DNA from 4 places in the Rhodococcus sp. OS5 genome. Region 1 is predicted to be linked to each of the others. Evidence: riboswitches for the same ligand, from Rfam matches in the RefSeq annotation. Region 1 holds a riboswitch; each other region holds the start of a gene.
The links. Region 1 has a riboswitch for cobalamin ahead of ACVZUB_RS09845 (ABC transporter substrate-binding protein). Riboswitches for the same ligand answer to the same signal wherever they lie in the genome.

Region 1 (2,178 bases):
TCAACGGCTGGGCACGGAGGAAGTCGATCTTCTGCTCGGCGGTCTTGTCGCCGTAGTCGATGACCACGATTGCCTGGGGTGCACGCTCGGCAACAGCTTCCCACGATGCGTCGATGTAGGGCTTTGTCCCTTCGGCGAAGATGTTCGAGACGCCGGAGTATTCCGCGACCAATTGACCGACGCCGACTCCGCCGATGGTCGTCGGAACCTGGTCACCGCTGTCGTAGAAGAAGGTCGGTACCGGCGCCGCGTCTCCGACCGAAGCGCGGACGGAATCGAGACCATCGCTGATCTCCTCTGCGACCTCGCGGGCGGAATCTTCGACGCCCAGGACTCGACCGAGTTGCGTGTAGTCGTTCTCGAGCAATCCGATGTCGGGGAAACCGGTGCCACAGTATTCCGAGAAGAGGAAGGTGTTGATTCCGCGCTCGCCGAAAGCGTCTCGGGAACGGCCTTGCTTCTCGTTGAAGGCACTGGTCATTCCTCCGACCACGAAGTCCGGATCGACGTCGAGGACCTGCTCCATGCTGGGGAACGTATCGGAAAGGCTGGGAATCTTGTTGAATACATCGGCGGTCTCGGCAGTTGGCGGGTTGTCGCTGTACGCCCGCCCGACAATCCGATCACCCGCGCCGATCTCGATGAGGGCTTCGGTGACGTGTCCGTTCAAAGACACGATGCGCTGCGGCGGCGAATCGAAGGTCATCTCGCGATCGCAGTTGGTCACGGACACCGGCTGTGCGAAGGATTCCGCAGCAGACGCCGACTCTGATTCCTGACCTTTGGAACAACCTGCCGAAACCAAGGCGACCGCGATGAGAACAGCGGCGGCGCGGGACGGGGAGAACTGAAGTGACACGGGGACCTCGTAAGGGCTCTGAGCCACGAATGAGAATCCGACAGACAACTCCGCCCGCACGCTGATCCTCGGCCAGAGCTCCTGCTGGACTTCCTTTTCGTAGACCACGACGAATGGATGTCGCACACCGCGCGGCGGGTAATCGGGCTTGCCGACACTCGGTGACTACCGAGAATCGACCTACCGTTGCGGGTCAGCGCCGGATTCGGACCGGCTTCCCCCACACGCGTGGCTTGCAAGTGCTTCGAGCAGTATGCATGACGTTTCCGATTCAAGACCAAACGCCCACTACAGTCGATCTGGCCAGACGCCCCCACACACCGGAGTTGATACATGACACGCTGGGCCCAAACCGTCGTCGCCCGGAAATGGTGGGTACTGAGCCTCGCGGTTCTGATAGTTCTCATCAGTGGGGTGTGGGGACTCGGAGTGTTCGGCAAGCTCAGCCAGGGCGGCTTCATCGATCCGGGCAGCGACTCCGCGAAGGTCGCCGACATCATCGAAGACAATCTCGGACCGCAGACCCCGGACATCATCGCGATCTACTCGCCCACGGACGGCAAGACTCTGGACGACATCGGGCCGGCAGTGACAGCCGCCGTCGACCAATTCAAAACCGAAGTGCCGACCGCTTCGGTGAAATCGTATTGGGGAACAGACGCCGCAGCGAAGGCCAGCCTGCTCTCGAACGACGGATCCATGGCGGCCGTTGCGATCACGTTGGCACCGGACTCGGGCGTCACGCCCGCCACTTTCGCCGATCTCCTGCCGAAGCTCGAAGTCGAAGGTGCCGAGGCACAATTCGCGGGTAACACCGTCGTCGGCGTCGCATTCAACACCAAGCTCGAGAAGGACCTGGTGGTCGCCGAAGCCATCGCCATTCCGATCACTCTGGTGCTGTTGGTCTTTATCTTCGGCGGCATCGTCGCCGCTGCCGTGCCCGTGTTCGTGGGTGTACTCAGTGTCCTGAGCGCTTTGGCCGTTCTGCGAATCCTCACGCTGATCACCGATGTGTCCTCGTTCTCGATCAACGTCGCTTCTCTTCTCGGGTTGGGACTTGCCATCGACTACGGACTGTTCGTGGTCGGTCGGTTCCGTGAAGAACTGAATTCGGGCTCGGACCCGGGAGCGGCTGCTCAGCGGACAGTTCTGACGGCGGGTCGCACCGTCATGTTCTCAGGTCTACTGCTGATCTGTGCGTTCAGCGGCATGCTCGTATTCCCCCAGGCCGTCATCCGGTCTCTGGGCTTCGGCGCGATCGCCGCAGTATTGAGCGCGGCCGTCCTGTCGCTGACCGCTGTGCCTGCGCTGCTTGCCAT
Region 2 (2,178 bases), 1.4 Mb from region 1:
CAGCAGGAAGCGCTGTGGTTCCACGGAGGCAATCTGCACCAGTCGCGCCACTACTCGCTGTACTTGGCGTTGCAATTGAAGGCGCGTTACGAGGGCATCCCGACACCGGTGTACGGACTGCAGGAAGTGCATCATCTGAGCTGAAACAGAACTGCTGTGCGCCTTTATTAACCGCGGGAGGTTAATAAAGGCGCACAGCAGGTTCAGCGAAGGGCGTACTTCTTTGCTACTTCGGTGTCCTTGGTCGCGCGCTCGGTGAGGAAGGCGAATGCCAACCCGAGCACGAGCCAGAGCGTCGCCTGCGTAGCGAGCGAGGAAAGTCGGAACTCCCACAGCAGAGTTGCCGGGAAGTCCTCGCCCACCTCGTTGATGCCGGGAAGCGAGACGTAACCGATCGCGACGATCACCAGGAACGCAGCCACCGGAGCAGCGATGCGCACGCTGAGGAACTCGTGCCCGGAAACTGCCTTTGCCGCCGCTGCTGCCGCGGTGACGGACAGCAGCCCGAGAATCACGGCGGCCAGCCACAGCAGTGTGCGCTGGTTGATGGTGTCGGGATCTCCGACGGCCGGCGGATTGGCCGGGTACTTGAAAAAGGGGACGGCCTCGATAGCCAGCCAACCACCGACGGCGATGGCGATCGCCAACAACGGCCCGGACATTCCGGTGAGTCGTCGAGCGTAATTGGCAACGACCGAGAAGATCGCCCCGAGTGCCAGTCCGGCAAGCGCTGTGGCCAGGAACAGCCCGGCGCGCTGCCCGTCGCGGCTCACCAGTGGTTCTTCTTCGTCACCGTGCGAATGCCCAGCGGCTTCGCCGGAAACCTCACCGGTGGCGCTGTTGGCTTCTTCGATCGCAATGGCAGCGTTGACGTGCGGTTCACCCAGCACGAATGCAACTCCGCCGGCAAGGATGCCTGCGATCAGACCAGCCAACAAACCACGAATGAGAAGCTTCGTGAAATTGTCGGCTAGTGGCACGGCAGGCCCATCAAGTGTCGACCGTCGTGCATCAATTCATGCATGTACATGCCGGTGCGAGAGATAGCGCCCTGGTCGAATCCGACCAGGTAGAGAGCCAGCATCGCGAACAGAACTACTGCAGCGGCGAGGAAAGCAAGACGAGTCGAATCGATCGACGTATCGGGAGAATAGGCGAGAGCCATCGAAGCCTCCTGGGATTTTCGCGTCCCCTAGGTCCATGCGATGGCCGAAGTGTCTGGCTGTCGAAATTGTCGTGCCGAAAAAGGCACTTCACCTCGAATTACAGTGGCGCGACCGCTCCGGGCTTTCACCGGATTCCTGTCGGACCATCGCGTTTACATGCGAACTTTTGCACTACAGCCCGCACCGTGTCAACGCGTGAAGCCGAGATGACCGTCGATTGTGCCCGCCAAGGCAGGCACAATCGCTCGAGATCAGCTCTTTGCGGCGACGTCCAGGACAACTTCGAATTCGAGCAACGACGCACCCGAAGCGACGGGCTTCGCGCGCTCGCCGGAATGGGCTTCACGGGCGGGGCCGTCACGCCAATCGGCGAACGCCTGCTCGGACTCCCATTGGGTCACCACGAAGTAGCGGCTCTCACCGGCGGTGGGGCGGAGGAGTTGGAATCCGAGAAAGCCCGGGGAGTTCTCGACTGCGTGAGCGCGTGCTGCGAAGCGCTTCTCCAGTTCGGGGCCGGCGCCCTCGGGGACCTCGATTGCATTGATCTTCACGACTGCCATGCAAGCGACATTACCCGCGCACCTTCACCGCGTACCGTGACACTCGTGTTGCATGACGAAGGTGGAACGGGACAACCGATTCTGTTGTTGCACGGCCTCATGGGCAGCTCCCGAACGTGGCGACGCCAGGTGCCGTGGATCCGCGAGTTCGGCCACGTCTACACCTTCGACGCTGCCGGTCACGGCAGGCCGGCGCCAGCGGCACTGACTACCGAGGCATTCGTCGAGGACCTGACATCGGCGGTTGCGTCCATCGAGGAGCCGATGATCGTGATCGGTCATTCGATGGGGGCTCTGCATGCGTGGTGCTTCGCCGCCGCGCATCCCGAAAAGGTTTGTGCGCTGGTCCTCGAAGACATGGCCCCGGACTTTCGTGGACGCACCGCTGCGGACTGGGCGCAGATGATCTCGGCGTGGCCGCAGCCGTTTGCTTCCGAGGAGGCGATGAAGGA
Region 3 (2,178 bases), 1.1 Mb from region 1:
TCGGCGCGCACATCGGCGAGCGACTTCTCGCATCCCGGACTTCCGGTGCAGGCGGTGACCTCGAGCCACGGTGAGTTCTCGTCGAAGATCAACCCCATGGGTGCCAGCACCCGGACTACCTGCTCGGCTGCCCATTCGTCGAGGTCGAAGATATGCACCGATCGCCACGGCGTCACGACGACGGGCTTGTCGACGGCTGCGAGGAACTCGGCCAGCCGAGCGTCCAGCAGCCCGAATCGCAGGCCGCCGCCCAGAGCTACGGTCCCGTCGCGCTGCTCGCGCCAGCCGATAGTGGGCCGCGTATCCGGCGTGAGGTCCGCCGCAACGGTGGACTCGGCGGTCAGACCCAGCTGCTCGAGGGTGCGTTCGATTCCGTCCGGAACCTCGGCCAGGCGCCAGTGCTTGTCGCGAACGTCGAGGAATGATCGAGCCGCCTCGAGGAGCAATTCGACGGCGTCGTCCGCCTGGACGAGATGAGTGGTGTGGTGACCGGCGAGCACCAGTGAATGCTCGGTGGCGCTGCGCGCATGGAGTCCGAAATCGCCCCGTAGCCCGGTGATGTCTCCGCGCCCGTCGTCGAGGGTGAACAGGGTTCGCCCTGGCAGATCTGCCAATGCTTGATCCGCTTGGATCGCCGAATCGAGACGGTGGACCAGTTCGCGAATGTCGGCGACGCCCCCGATACGGCCGGACAGTGGGGACGCGAGGATGTTGCGCACTCGCTCGTGCGTCGCTGACGGCAGCAGACCGGCCGACGCGATTCGCGCCGCGAAGGCTTCGGGGTCCGAGACCGAGCGCAGTTGTACGTTGCCCCTCGAGGTGAGTTCCATCTGCCCGTTGCCGAGATCGCGCGCCGCGTCGGCGAGCGTCTGCAACTGGGTGGGGGTGAGGAGTCCGCCGGGTAGGCGCACGCGTGCCAATGCGCCGTCGGCGGCGTGGTGAACTTGCAGTGCACCCGGGCACGCGTCTGGCTGTGAACGGTCCGTGGGCATGGCTCCAGGGTACGACCTGTCATGAGTGCCTTCTGCGGACCGGTAGCATCACCACCACCAGTGACGGCAGTTGAGGAAACCGGTGAAAGTCCGGTGCGGTCGCGCCACTGTGAGTGTTGCTCGAGCGGGACGTGTTTCCGCTCGGAAACACGAGTCAGACCCTCAACCGCCGTCGATGACAGATCTGTGCCACGGGGCGCGAAACCCCAGGAAGGCTTCACCCGTGATTCTTCTGCTCTCCACGTCCGACACCGATCTGCTGAGCGCCCGCGCCAGCCAGGAAGCCGGCGACGGAGTTTCCTATCGCTGGGCCAACCCCTCACGCTTGCTGGTCTCGGAGGACTTGCCGCCCTTGCTCGACGGCGTCGACCTCGTGATCGTTCGTATCCTCGGTAGCCGTCGCAGTTGGGAAGACGGCCTGGACATGGTCCTCGCCTCCGGACTCCCCGTAGTCGTTCTCGGCGGCGAGCACGCGCCGGACGCCGACCTCATGGAGTGCTCGACGGTTTCCGCCGGTGTTGCTGCCGAGGCGCACAACTACCTGGCTGAGGGTGGCGCACAGAATCTGGCACAGCTGCACCACTTCCTGTCCGACACCGTCCTGCTCACCGGCCACGGGTTCGAACCGCCGGCCCACCTGCCTTCCTGGGGCATCGCTGATTTCGCGCCCGATCTCGACTCGGCGAGCGGTCCGGTCATCGCAGTTCTGTACTACCGCGCCCAGCATTTGGCCGGAAACACCCGGTACATCCAGGCGTTGTGCGACGCGGTCGCCGAGGCCGGTGGCACCGCGCTGCCGATCTACTGCGCATCTCTGCGAACCGCAGAAGCCGAACTTCTGAGCACGCTCCGCCGCGCCGACGCCATGGTCGTGACAGTTCTTGCTGCCGGTGGCACGAAGCCCGCGACCGCGTCCGCCGGTGGCGACGACGAAGCCTGGGATGTCGCCGCACTCGCTGCGCTCGACGTCCCCATCCTGCAGGGCCTGTGCCTGACCAGTAGCCGCGCCACCTGGGACGAGAACGACGACGGACTGTCGCCTCTCGACGTCGCGACCCAGGTCGCGGTGCCGGAATTCGACGGCCGCATCATTACCGTCCCGTTCTCCTTCAAGGAAATCGACTCCGACGGACTGTCCACGTACGTCCCCGACGTCGAGCGCGCTGCCCGTGTCGCCGGGATCGCG
Region 4 (2,178 bases), 870 kb from region 1:
CATTCAGGTAATCAGATGTCACTTCTGGACAACTCGCTCGACTTAGGTAGCACTAACCTGGCGGCATCCCGAAAACCCGATCCAGGAGCACAGTCGATGACACATGCAGACGCCTCGCGCACAACAACTCCCCCGACGACCGTCCTACGGACCGCTGACCACAATCGCGGACTCAACGACGTTCTCGCGATCGTCGAAGCACTGGAGCGACCGAGCGATCACCTGCTGCGGATCACGGCTCGTTTGACGGAGTCGACCGACGATCCGACCTGGTCACGCCCGAATGTGACCGTACGCATGAATCTCGGGCCGGCCTTCGACGACGCTTCGCGCGTGTACACGGTGCGTTCCTACGATTCAGCGAGCGGATCGATCGTCGTCGATGTGGTCCTGCACGGACAGACCAGTCCGATGATGAGGTGGGCAGCAGCGTTGGCCGTCGGTGACACCTTCGGCCTCACCGGTCCGCGGCCACACTTCTTGATCCCTGATGTTCCTGGTCGACGTATCGCACTTTTTCTGGACGGCACCGCAATACCCGCATTGCACTCGATCATCGAGCAGTTGCCTACCGACGTCGTCGGAATCGGCTGGGTCACAACAGATGACGAGGTCGCCTTCGCCGAACTGCCCGCCCTCCCCGGCCTGGAGCTTCACCGCGTGAGCGCAGATCCGGCCGAGCCCGACGGCCCACTGGCGGTACGAGCACGCGAGCTCGCCAATCCCGCGAGCTACGTCGTGTGGGGCGCCGGTGAACGCAACGAGATGCGCGCAATCCGGAAGCACTTTCGATCGACCGTCGGACTCGACAAAAACGACGTCGCGATATTCGGATATTGGAAGGAGGGCGTCAGCAACACCGAAATCGACCTCCGTCGACGCGAGAACTACGAGCGCATCCTCGCCGACGGCGGAACCCTCACCGACATCGACGACCTGGCCATCGAGATCTGATTGCCTCACACCAGCCGACCTGACCGGCGGTGCACTGCGGTGATAAGTTCCTCTGTGCCAGCGGACCTCCACACAGGGGGTCAGGGAATCCGGTGTGAATCCGGAACTGACGCGCAGCGGTGAGGGTGACCGCCCGGGCTTACGCCACTGGATGAGAATCTGGGAAGGCGCTCGGGTGGGGCGATCTCGAGTCCGAATACCGGCTGGCAGCAGGGGTCAACAGGCGCCTGTTCACACGGTAACGGGCTCCGCGAACGAGCCCCTGCGAGAACGAGATTCCATGCGTCTGTCCAGACTTCGCCTACCCGCCGCCGCCGTCGCTGCCCTGTTGAGCGCGTCGTTGGTTGCCTGCTCCTCCGACGACAGTGCTGCCCGACAATCCAACTCTTCCGAACAATCGCGCGTGACAGTCCAGAACTGTGGCCGAGACGTCACGGTGGAGCGACCGATCGAACGGGCAATCGCGGTAAATCAACCTGCAGCAGAGATGCTGTTCGCGCTGGGAGTGCAGGACCGGATGGCCGGGTACGCCATGAGCGATGACGATGTCCTCCCAGAACTGCGCGAGGCGCGTGGTCAGGTCCAGGCGTTCGACACCGAGTTCCCGTCATTCGAAAGTGTCCTCGAACGCGAACCGGACATGGTCTACACGACGTTCAACTACACGTTCACCTCGGAGGGCATCGCCGACCGGATCAAGTTCACCGACCTCGGTGTCGCGACATATCAGTCACCCAGCGAGTGCACCGGTCAGGATGCCGAGCAGAGCAAGGCCCTCACGCTCGACGACTTGTACGACGAAATCGACGACGTGGCAACACTGTTCGATGCCAAGGACAAAGGTGTCGAGCTCACCGAGAGTTTGAAGGATCGCGCGGCCACCGCCACGGCGGCACTGGGAGCTGAGGACGTGACGCTGGCGTGGTGGTACGCAGCCACGAAGACTCCGTACTTCGCCGGGTGCTGCGGTGCACCGGGAATCATGACCGACGCGGTGGGTGCGAAGAACGCCTTCGACGACAACAAGCAGTATTGGCCCGAAATCGGTTGGGAGAGTGTGCTCGATCGAGACCCGACCGTGCTGGTGCTCGCAGATCTCGACCGCGGTGGAGACGGCGACAGTGCCGCAGACAAGATCGCGTTCCTCGAATCGGACCCGGTCGCCAGCAAGCTCACCGCAGTGAAGAACAAGCGTTACATCATCCTCGAAGGAACGACGATGGA

Region 2: linked by a shared signal. The riboswitch ahead of ACVZUB_RS03555 (CbtB domain-containing protein) and the one ahead of ACVZUB_RS09845 (ABC transporter substrate-binding protein) in region 1 are both predicted to bind cobalamin.
Region 3: linked by a shared signal. The riboswitch ahead of cobN (cobaltochelatase subunit CobN) and the one ahead of ACVZUB_RS09845 (ABC transporter substrate-binding protein) in region 1 are both predicted to bind cobalamin.
Region 4: linked by a shared signal. The riboswitch ahead of ACVZUB_RS05815 (ABC transporter substrate-binding protein) and the one ahead of ACVZUB_RS09845 (ABC transporter substrate-binding protein) in region 1 are both predicted to bind cobalamin.

What each region holds. Positions count from the first base shown of each region.
Region 1 covers NZ_CM166368.1:2,126,681-2,128,858, reverse strand. The annotation lists gene ACVZUB_RS09845 (ABC transporter substrate-binding protein) at 1-859, opposite strand, end outside; cobalamin riboswitch at 976-1,121, opposite strand; gene ACVZUB_RS09840 (MMPL family transporter) at 1,193-2,178, shown strand, end outside.
Region 2 covers NZ_CM166368.1:761,918-764,095, forward strand. The annotation lists gene ACVZUB_RS03545 (flavin-containing monooxygenase) at 1-144, shown strand, start outside; gene ACVZUB_RS03550 (CbtA family protein) at 204-980, opposite strand; gene ACVZUB_RS03555 (CbtB domain-containing protein) at 971-1,165, opposite strand; cobalamin riboswitch at 1,191-1,329, opposite strand; gene mhuD (mycobilin-forming heme oxygenase MhuD) at 1,418-1,726, opposite strand; gene ACVZUB_RS03565 (alpha/beta fold hydrolase) at 1,772-2,178, shown strand, end outside.
Region 3 covers NZ_CM166368.1:3,259,353-3,261,530, reverse strand. The annotation lists gene cobG (precorrin-3B synthase) at 1-992, opposite strand, end outside; cobalamin riboswitch at 1,044-1,176, shown strand; gene cobN (cobaltochelatase subunit CobN) at 1,216-2,178, shown strand, end outside.
Region 4 covers NZ_CM166368.1:1,261,489-1,263,666, reverse strand. The annotation lists gene ACVZUB_RS05820 (siderophore-interacting protein) at 97-954, shown strand; cobalamin riboswitch at 996-1,176, shown strand; gene ACVZUB_RS05815 (ABC transporter substrate-binding protein) at 1,235-2,178, shown strand, end outside.